Regions from separate parts of the Rhizobium sp. YJ-22 genome, predicted to be linked through region 3. Evidence: predicted binding sites of a transcription regulator. Region 3 holds the regulator's gene; each other region holds the start of a gene.
What was found. Region 3 encodes PhoB, which activates phosphate uptake and scavenging genes when phosphate is short. Its sites were predicted from a motif close to TGTCATNNANCTGTCAT; they were not measured.

Region 1: P7F60_RS20365 (DUF465 domain-containing protein) is a predicted target of PhoB. The motif match lies at 1,857-1,873, and genes of this name have one in related genera.
Region 2: P7F60_RS12285 (esterase-like activity of phytase family protein) is a predicted target of PhoB. The motif match lies at 1,653-1,669, and genes of this name have one in related genera.

What each region holds. Positions count from the first base shown of each region.
Region 1 covers NZ_JARRIR010000009.1:25,037-28,309, forward strand. Annotated here, with positions in the region: gene P7F60_RS20350 (thiamine phosphate synthase) at 1-618, opposite strand, end outside; gene P7F60_RS20355 (VOC family protein) at 734-1,084, opposite strand; gene P7F60_RS20360 (metalloregulator ArsR/SmtB family transcription factor) at 1,186-1,446, shown strand; gene P7F60_RS20365 (DUF465 domain-containing protein) at 1,636-1,809, opposite strand; gene P7F60_RS20370 (DUF465 domain-containing protein) at 2,030-2,233, shown strand; gene purE (5-(carboxyamino)imidazole ribonucleotide mutase) at 2,294-2,758, shown strand; gene P7F60_RS20380 (5-(carboxyamino)imidazole ribonucleotide synthase) at 2,758-3,273, shown strand, end outside.
Region 2 covers NZ_JARRIR010000004.1:350,390-353,662, forward strand. Annotated here, with positions in the region: gene P7F60_RS12285 (esterase-like activity of phytase family protein) at 1-1,597, opposite strand, end outside; gene hupB (DNA-binding protein HupB) at 1,784-2,059, opposite strand; gene lon (endopeptidase La) at 2,347-3,273, opposite strand, start outside.
Region 3 covers NZ_JARRIR010000003.1:401,706-404,978, reverse strand. Annotated here, with positions in the region: gene pstB (phosphate ABC transporter ATP-binding protein PstB) at 1-228, shown strand, start outside; gene phoU (phosphate signaling complex protein PhoU) at 261-974, shown strand; gene phoB (phosphate regulon transcriptional regulator PhoB) at 1,056-1,739, shown strand; gene P7F60_RS09885 (M20/M25/M40 family metallo-hydrolase) at 2,109-3,273, opposite strand, start outside.

The DNA of each region.
Region 1 (3,273 bases), on a different contig from region 3:
CGCATTCACTTCCGCGACGATGCGCGCCGCCGAAGCCGGCTCGTCGAAGATGGCGGCCCGTAGCGCCACGAATTCCGCGCCGGTCTCGGCCACGGCCAGCGCCGAAGCAGGATCGGTGCCGCCCATGACGATGCACGGAATCTCGATCATCGAGGCCCACCATTCGGCGAGGTCGAGATTCTTCGGATGCGCCTCCGGCTTGATGTCGCCGTCGAACTTGCCGAAAAAGATGTAATCCGGGCGGACCTCGCCGACTTCGAGCGCATTGTGGCGATCCGCCGCCCTTCCGCCGCCGACGATCAGCTTTGGCGCATGCTTGTCGATGGCCTCGGCCAGCTCCTCCGGCGTGCCGGTGACATGCAGGCCGTCGGCCTTGGCGCGGCCGGCGACGCGGCTGTCGCCGGCGATCAGGGCTGCGGCACCCGCTTCCTGGACGACCGGCACGACCAGCTCGGCGTGCTTCTGGAAGGTGGCGTCGTCGAGCCCGTATTGCGGCACGATGACGGACGCCACGTCGCCGCCGCGCAGGGCATCCGCAACGACCTGCCGCTTCTCGGCGGGATCGGCGATGTCGGGGACGATCAGAACCAGGCGGCAACGGTCTTCGGGTGCGGTCATTGTCTTAAATCCATGTTTTTGGCGCGCGGCGCACCTAAGGCGCGGGCCGCATCAGCATCTCGTCTTCTCCGATAGACCGGAGCGGCGACGCAATCAACAGGCAGCAGACTACGCCCTAGAGATGGCCGAGAATATTGACCAGCCGCCCGAAGGGATCGCGCACGAAAAAGCGACGCACGCCCCAAGGCTCGACCGCCGGGCCGTATTCGAAGGCGATGCCGGCCTCGCGCATCCCTTCCTCGACGGCATCGAGATTATCGACCTCGATCGACAGATCCGGCACCGGCGTTCCCGAGCCGCCTTCCGTGGCGATGCTGAGCTGCGGCATCGACTGCCCCGTTCCGGCGAAGGTGACGATCCAGCCGTGATCCATGACGATCTCCATGCCGAGCAACTCGCCATAGAAGGCTTGCGCCGCCTGCACATCCGTGGCGGCGATATTGGCGACGACCCGTCTGACGACCATGAAATCTCCTTTTGTCGCGAGATATCGGCACCGCAACGCGAAAATCGCTGCACTGCACAATTCCGCTTGCCTGTGGGGTCAGTTTATCCTAGCTTTCGCCCATGTCGACCTACGATCCCTTTGCCGCGATAGCCGATCCTCACCGGCGCCACCTGCTGGAGGAATTGCGTCGCGCGCCGCGCACGGTCAATGATCTGGCGAAGGGATTGCCGATCAGCCGCCCGGCGGTGTCGCAGCATCTGAAGGCGTTGTTGGATTGCAACCTGGTGCAGGTGACGGCGGAAGGGACGAAGCGGATTTATTCGGTCAACAGGCCGGGCTTCGATCGGCTCAACCTCTGGCTCGACCAGTTCTGGTCGTAAGGGTCTCCCCGACGCCACGACCAGAACCCTTGTCGCGACCGGCACTACAGCCGCCGGTCAATCATGTCTCGCAACCTTTTTCATGTCCCTGGGTTGCGCTCGAAGTGCGGCCAGACCCTGTACGCGAATGCGATTTCAAGCAGTCTGACCGAACCTCATGAGATGGGATGAAAGGAAAGAAGGCAATCTTTAGTGCGTCGAGCCTCTCAAACGCTCGATTTCATCCTTCAGCCGCAGCTTACGACGCTTCAGATCGGCGATTTCGCCGTCGTCGATGGAGGGAGATGTCATGGCAAGGTGCAGTTGCTCCTCCAGCGCACCATGCTTTTTCTGAAGCGATTCAAGATGAGCCTGAATGGTCATTTGTCACGTCCTTCCTTTTATTCTCCGGCCCCCGATGGCACCGGTTAACGACAGGAGTGTGACATGAACTTCCGTCATTGTCGAAGGCGAAATGAAGGCGCTTACGCGGCAAATTCGTGAAGAAGGATAACTTCCCGTTACCGGTATTTGATGATAGGAGCTTGCGAAAAGCATCGGCAAATCGGACAGTGGCGGTCCGATACGAAATGGGGACTGTTTGATGGCGGATCAGGAACAAGCGGACATCAGGCTGATGGTGGCGCGGCTTCGCCAGGAGCATGAGGACTACGATGCCGCGATCAATGCGATGATCGCCACTGGATGCGAAGCCTTGCGAATCCAGCGGATGAAAAAGAAGAAGCTGGTGATCAAGGACAAACTGAGCAAGCTCGAGGACCAGATCATCCCCGACATCATCGCCTGACGGTTTTTTTTCGAGAGGCCCCTCGTGACAGCAGCAGATACGCCCCCGGTCGCCATCATCATGGGAAGCCAGTCCGACTGGGAGACGATGAAGAATGCCGCCGACACGCTGGAAGCGCTCGACATCGCCTATGAGGCGCGCATCATCTCCGCCCATCGCACGCCCGACCGGCTGATGCGCTTCGCCAAGGGGGCACGCGACGAAGGCTTCAAGATCATCATCGCCGGTGCAGGCGGGGCTGCCCACCTGCCGGGCATGGCAGCCGCCATGACGCCGCTGCCGGTCTTCGGCGTGCCGGTGCAGTCGCGGGTGCTGTCGGGCAAGGACAGCCTGCTCTCCATCGTTCAGATGCCGGCCGGCATTCCGGTCGGAACCCTGGCGATCGGCAAGGCCGGCGCCGTCAATGCCGCCCTGCTCGCCGCCGCCGTGCTGGCGCTGCAGGACGACGATCTCGCCCGCCGCCTCGACGACTGGCGCCAGCGCCAGACCGACTCGGTCGCCGAATACCCCATGGACGAAGTTTGATGACAACCAAGACGATCGGAATCATCGGCGGCGGCCAGCTTGGCCGCATGCTGGCCATGGCGGCCGCGCGGCTGAATTTCCGCACCATCATCCTGGAGCCGCAGGCCGATTGCCCCGCCGCCCAGCTCGCCAACCGCCAGATCGCCGCCGCTTATGACGATCCCGCCGGCCTCGACGAACTCGCAGCCGCCTGCGACGTCGTCACCTATGAATTCGAAAACGTGCCCGTCGCCGCCGCCGAGCGGCTGGCCGCCCGCGTGCCCGTCTATCCGCCGCCGCGCGCCTTGGAAGTGGCGCAGGACCGGCTGACCGAAAAGCGCTTCATCAACGATTGCGGCATTCCCACCGCCCGGTTCCACGCCATCGACAGCCAGGCTGATCTCGATGCTGCACTCGCCGATTTCGGCGGCCAGGGCGTGTTGAAGACCCGCCGCCTCGGCTATGACGGCAAGGGCCAGAAGGTGTTCCGCTCCGCCGCCGACGACGCGGCCGGCGCCTTCGCGAGCCTTGGCTCG
Region 2 (3,273 bases), on a different contig from region 3:
GCGGCACCAGCTTGGCGCTATCGCCCTCGGAGGCCAGCCAGAAGCCGCCCTTGCCGTCAAGCGTGATGCCTTCGAGGTCGAGCTTCTGGGCCGGCTGTCCTTCGCGCTTGACGACCAGCGCCCTGGTGATTTCCGCCGGCTTCTTCGTGGCGTCGATGGTGTAGATGGTCGGCTGCATCGAATAGAAGGAATCGGAGACGGCATAGAACGTGCCGTCCTTCTCCGCATCGCCCACGAGGCCGGACAGGGCGCCCCAGCCGATCGGCGCATCGTCGACCATGGCCGATTGCAGCGTCGGATAGGCTTTTTCGCCCTCGGCATATTCGTAGAGCATCACATGGGCGCCGGCGCCGCCGTCTTCGCGCAGGTCGGCCTCATTGGCAGTGACCAGCAGGCTGCGGCCGGGAATGGCGACCGCGCCTTCCGGCGAAATGCCGGACGGCAGGATCTGCATCAGTTCCGGCGCGCCACCCGTATCCTTGAAGACGCCGACGACCGAGGCGCGCTCGGCCAGAACGAAAAAGTAGGGCTGCCCGCCGAAGGTCGCGGCTTCCAGACCCTCCGGCTCGATGCCCTTGGCCTTGGAGCGCTTTTCCGGATAGTGGCCGAGACGGGCGACTTCGTGCTCGAAGCTGCTGCCGGCTTCGTAGAGGATCTTGCCGGTGGTATCGAAAATGGTGAAGCCGCGCGAGCCGCCCTCGTAGTCGCCTTCATTGGCGACGACGAGGCGGTCATTGCCGAGCCACTTGACGGCATCGGGTTCGCGCTTGCGGGCGTCCTGCTTGTCGGTAAACTTCAGCGCGCCGTTCGACTTGCTGTCGATGCCCTGGAGGTCGACGGTGCCAGCGGAGAAATGGCTTCTCACCGTGCCGGTCTTGCCGTCGATGATGACGATATGATTGTTTTCCTGAAGGGTGAGCGCGATCTCGCCCTTGTCGTTGATGGCGACGAATTCGGGCTCGGGATCCTCAGGCGCGATCTCTGCCAGGCCGGTCACGGCCACATGCCGGATCGAGCCGCAATCGGCAACGCCGTCCTTGAGGTCGACGATGACGAGATCGCCGGCCGGCATCTGCGGCAGCTTGCCGTCGTTCAGCTCTTCGTCGCGCTCGTTTTCGATGGCGATGGCGGCAAAGGTCTTGTCATGGGAGAGCGCGATCGAATCCGGCTGGCCGCCGAGGTCACAGCTCGCCTCTTCCTTCTTCGTTGCGATGTCGACCACCGACAGCTTGCCGGAGGGCTTCTGCTTGCTTTCCGAGGTGTTGACGGCGACCAGCGCCTTGGCGCCGGCAACGGCGACCGACGTCGGCTCGCCACCCATCTTCAGGGCGCCGAGCGGCTTAGGCGCATGTGGATCGGTGATGTCGACGAAACCGATGGCGCCATAGGGGCTGTCGGAATAGATGAGTTCCATGCCGTCTTCGGTCGCAGTGATGATTTCGGCCGAGGTCCTGGTCGCCTTGTCGGCGTCCTTGGGCAGGTTGTCTGCAACGGCAAAGGCAGCAATACGATTGAAAACCTGTTCGGCCTGCGCGGGAATTGCCGCCGAGGCCAAAAGAGCGGTCGTCAGGGCCACGCGGGAAAATCGGATCGTCATGAGGAAACCCCCTGTTTCCGGTCAAAAGATACGAGAGGGCTTTTGCGGCATCGACATGACAGCGGCATGACGGCCGAACGGTCTCGCCCATCAAAAAGCCCGGCAGGGCCGGGCTTATGAGAGTGCCAAAGCGCGTCACGATCTTTCAGATTCGCTCCTGCGCTTCAGGTCTTTGATTTTCGCATGTCAGCTATTGACGGCATCCTTCAGGCCCTTGCCAGGGGTGAACTTGGGCACGTTGCGCGCGGGGATGTCGACCTCGGCGCCGGTCGAGGGATTGCGGCCCTTCGACGCCTCGCGGTGGCTGACCGAGAAATTGCCGAAGCCGGCCAGGCGCACGTCGCCGCCCTTCTTCAGCTCCGCTTCCACCGCTTCGAAGACGGCATCGATGGCGGACGCAGCATCGGTTTTCGTCAGGCCGGACTTTTCGGCAACGGCAGCGACCAGTTCACTCTTGTTCATGTTTCCACCCTTTCCATGATTTGAAACGATCCGGCTTGGCCGGCGCCATGCACCAGACCTCGCCTTTGCAAACTCTTTCCTTGACGGCACGATTCGGAGTCCCGCCACACGGCCAAGCACAAGCCCGGCAAAAATGTCAAAAACAAGCAAAAGCCGCGGAATTCTCGTCATCCGGGCATCTCAGGTGGATAAAGTGGCGCATTGATCCGGGTTTTCAACATGCGAAAGGCCGGCAATTGCCGGCCTTTCGTGATTTCCTGTCCTGAAACCTCTGCGCGAGGCAGGGATCAATGGGCGATAAGCTGACCGTCGTCGACACCTTCGACCGACGTCACGACCGACGTCTCGACCACGCCATCCCATTCGATCGGCTCGGGCATGCGAAGCAGCGCATGACGCAGCACCTCGCCCATGCGTGACACGGGCACGATTTCCAGGCTGTTCTTCACATTGTCCGGAATGTCGGCCAAATCCTTGGCGTTCTCTTCCGGAATCAGCACCTTCTTGATGCCGCCGCGCAGGGCCGCGAGCAGCTTTTCCTTCAGGCCGCCGATCGGCAGAACACGACCGCGCAACGTGATCTCACCGGTCATCGCCACATCCTTGGAAATCGGGATGCCGGTCATGATCGAGACGATGGCGGTGGCCATGGCGACACCGGCGGACGGGCCGTCCTTCGGGGTCGCGCCTTCGGGAACGTGAACGTGGATGTCGCTCTTGTCGAAACGCGGCGGCTCGATGCCGAAATCCACCGCGCGCGAGCGGACGTAGGACGCGGCCGCCGAGATCGATTCCTTCATCACGTCCTTCAGGTTGCCGGTCACCGTCATGCGGCCCTTGCCGGGCATCATGACGCCTTCGATCGTCAGCAATTCGCCGCCGACTTCAGTCCAGGCAAGACCCGTGACCACGCCGACCTGATCCTCACGCTCGGCTTCGCCGTGGCGGAAGCGCGGCACACCCAGGTAGTCATGGATGTTGGCGGCGGTCACCTCGACCGAGATCGCCTTGCCCTTGATGATTTCCGTCACCGCCTTGCGGGCCAGCTTCATCAGCTCGCGCTCGAAGTTACGCACACCCGCTTCGCGGGTATACTGCTGGATGACCGCCAGGAGCGCATCGTCGCTGACCGAGAATTCGTGCGGTTGCAGCGCATGTTCCTTGATGGCCTTGGGCAGCAGGTGCCGCTTGGCGATTTCACGCTTCTCGTCTTC
Region 3 (3,273 bases):
GCCCTCGACCCGATCGCCACGGCAAAGGTCGAGGAGCTGATCCACGAGCTGCGCGCCAACTACACCATCGTCATCGTCACCCACTCGATGCAGCAGGCCGCCCGCGTCTCGCAGCGCACCGCGATGTTCCATCTCGGCCATCTGGTCGAAGAGAACGACACCGACAAGATGTTCACCAATCCTGACGACCAGCGCACCCAGGATTACATCATGGGCCGCTTCGGCTGATCGCCGCGCAAAGGTTTTCAAAGGATATTTCCATGGCATCGAACCATATCCATTCCGCCTACGACTCCGAACTGAAGTTTTTGGCGCGGCGCATCTCCGAAATGGGCGGCCTTGCCGAGCAGATGGTCAGCGACGCGGTGCGCGCGCTGGTGCATTCCGACTCGGCGCTGGCCCAGCGGGTCATCTCCGAGGACGCCATCCTCGACGCTGCCGAGCGTGAGATCGGCGACAAGGCCATCGTCATGATCGCCCGCCGCCAGCCGATGGCCGGCGACCTGCGTGAAATCATGGGGTCCATCCGCATCGCCGCCGATCTCGAACGCGTCGGCGATCTCGGCAAGAACACTGCCAAGCGGGTCATCGCCGTGCAGGGCTCGGGCGTCACCCGCAAGCTGGCGCGCGGCCTCGAACATTTTTCCGAGCTGGCGCTGATGCAGCTCAAGGAAGTGCTCGACGTCTATGTCAACCGCTCGGCCGAGAAGGCCCAGTCGATCCGCGAGCGCGACGAGGAAATCGACGCGATGTATACCTCGCTGTTCCGCGAGCTCCTGACCTACATGATGGAAGACCCGCGCAACATCACCAGCTGCACGCATCTCTTGTTCTGCGCCAAGAACATCGAGCGCATCGGCGACCACGCCACCAACATCGCCGAAACCATCTATTACATGACGACCGGCGCCCAGCCCGAGGGCGAGCGCCCGAAGGACGACACCGCCAACACGGTCGGCGCTGTCACCGAATAAGCGCCTCCCCTTTTGTCCTGGACGCAGGAGCCGGCCCCGGCCGGTTCCTGCCCCTGATCCAGCAAAGAAGCCGGACGAACGATGTTACCCAAGATTGCCGTCGTCGAAGACGAAGAAGCCCTCAGCATCCTGCTGCGCTACAATCTCGAAGCCGAGGGCTTCGAGGTCGACACCATCCTGCGCGGCGACGAGGCCGAAATCCGCCTGCAGGAGCGCACGCCCGATCTCCTCATCCTCGACTGGATGCTGCCCGGCGTTTCCGGCATCGAATTGTGCCGCCGCCTGCGCATGCGCCCCGAGACCGAGCGCCTGCCGATCATCATGCTGACCGCGCGCGGCGAGGAAAGCGAACGCGTGCGCGGCCTTTCCACCGGCGCCGACGATTACGTCGTCAAGCCCTTCTCCACGCCCGAGCTGATCGCCCGTGTAAAAGCCATGCTGCGCCGCGCCCGGCCCGAAGTGCTCTCCTCGGTGCTGCGCTGCGGCGATATCGAACTCGACCGCGAAACGCACCGCGTCCATCGCAAGAGCCGCGAAGTGCGCCTTGGTCCGACCGAATTCCGCCTGCTGGAATTCCTGATGCAGTCCCCCGGCCGCGTCTTTTCGCGCTCGCAATTGCTCGACGGCGTCTGGGGCCATGACATCTATGTCGACGAGCGCACTGTCGACGTGCATGTCGGACGCCTGCGCAAGGCGCTGAATTTCTCCAACATGCAGGACGTGATTCGCACCGTTCGCGGCGCCGGCTATTCGATGGAGAGTTGAATCAACCACTCAACCCAAGCGTTTTCTGCGGCATTTCGGGCTTTTTCCACAATAAATGCGAAAACCCTTGCAATCGCGGCAAAATGCGCCATCTTATGGATACAGAGAAGGATGGTTAACCCGAAACTAACCTTTCAGGCCCATCCTCCTAACACAGCCGCTCGGAGGCGGGCTTGCAAGGGCCCTGGAGCGAAGAACGGCGTGGAAGACATCATCGTTTCCGCCCTGACCACGGATGTACTGGCACGGCGTCGAAACGAGAGCGAAAGGTCGGGCTTGCCCGGCCTTTTTGTTTTTAAAGGACTTTTCCGAAAGGAGCAGGATTGCCGGCAGGCCCGAAAGCCATGCCGGCAATCCTTGCGACGATGCTTACTTCAGCCCGTCCAGAATCCGCACCCAGGAGCGGATGCCCTTGTGGTAGGACGTCAGGTCGTATTTCTCGTTGGGCGAATGAATGCGGTCGTCGTTCTGGGCGAAGCCGACCAGCAGCGAATCCATGCCGAGCATGGTCTGGAAATCGCCGACGATCGGGATCGAGCCGCCCATGCCGATGATGACGGCCGGCTTCGGCCATTCCTTCGACAGCGCCGCCTTGGCCTTGGCCAGCACGGCGGAATCGTAGGGCAAGTGGATGGCCGGCGAGCCGCCATGGGGATGGAACTCGACGCTGCAATCGGCGGGGATTTTCGAGCGCACATAGGCGCGGAACGCCTCGCGGATCGCCTCCGGATCCTGCTGGCCGACGAGGCGGAAGGATACCTTGGCCGAGGCCTTGGCCGCAATCACAGTCTTAAAACCTTCGCCGGTATAGCCGCCGGTGATGCCGTTGAACTCGGCGGTCGGGCGCGCCCAGATCAGTTCGAGGATCGAGCGGCCGCGCTCGCCGGACGGCAGCGACAGGCCGACATCACCGAGGAAATCGGTGTCGTTGCCGGCAAGCTTCTGCCAGGTCGCCTTGACGTCGTCGGGGGTCTCCGCGACGCCGTCGTAGAAGCCGGGCAGCGTCACGCGGCCGGTCTCGTCATGCAGGCCGGCGAGGATGTTTGCGAGGATGCGGATCGGGTTGGCGGCGACGCCCCCGTACATGCCCGAATGCAGGTCGCGCTTGGCCGCGAGAACCACGACTTCCTCGCCGACGAGGCCGCGCAGGCTGGCGGAAATCGCCGGCGTCTCGCGGTCCCACATGCCGGTGTCGCAGACCAGCGCGTAATCGGCCTTCAGTTCCTCGGCATTGGCTTCGAGGAAGGGTTTCAGCGACGGCGAACCGGATTCCTCCTCGCCCTCGAACAGGATGGTGACGCGGCAGGGCAGTGCCCCATGCACGTCCTTGTAGGCGCGGCAGGCCTCGACGAAGGTCAGGAGCTGGCCCTTGTCGTCGGAGGTGCCGCGGCCGGTGATGACCTTGCGGCCCTCTTCGTCCTTCAGCGACGGCTCGAAGGGATCGCTTTCCCAAAGCTCGATCGGATCGACCGGCTGCACGTCGTAATGGCCGTAGAACAGCACATGCGGCGCATCCGCGCTCGCGCCTTCATGA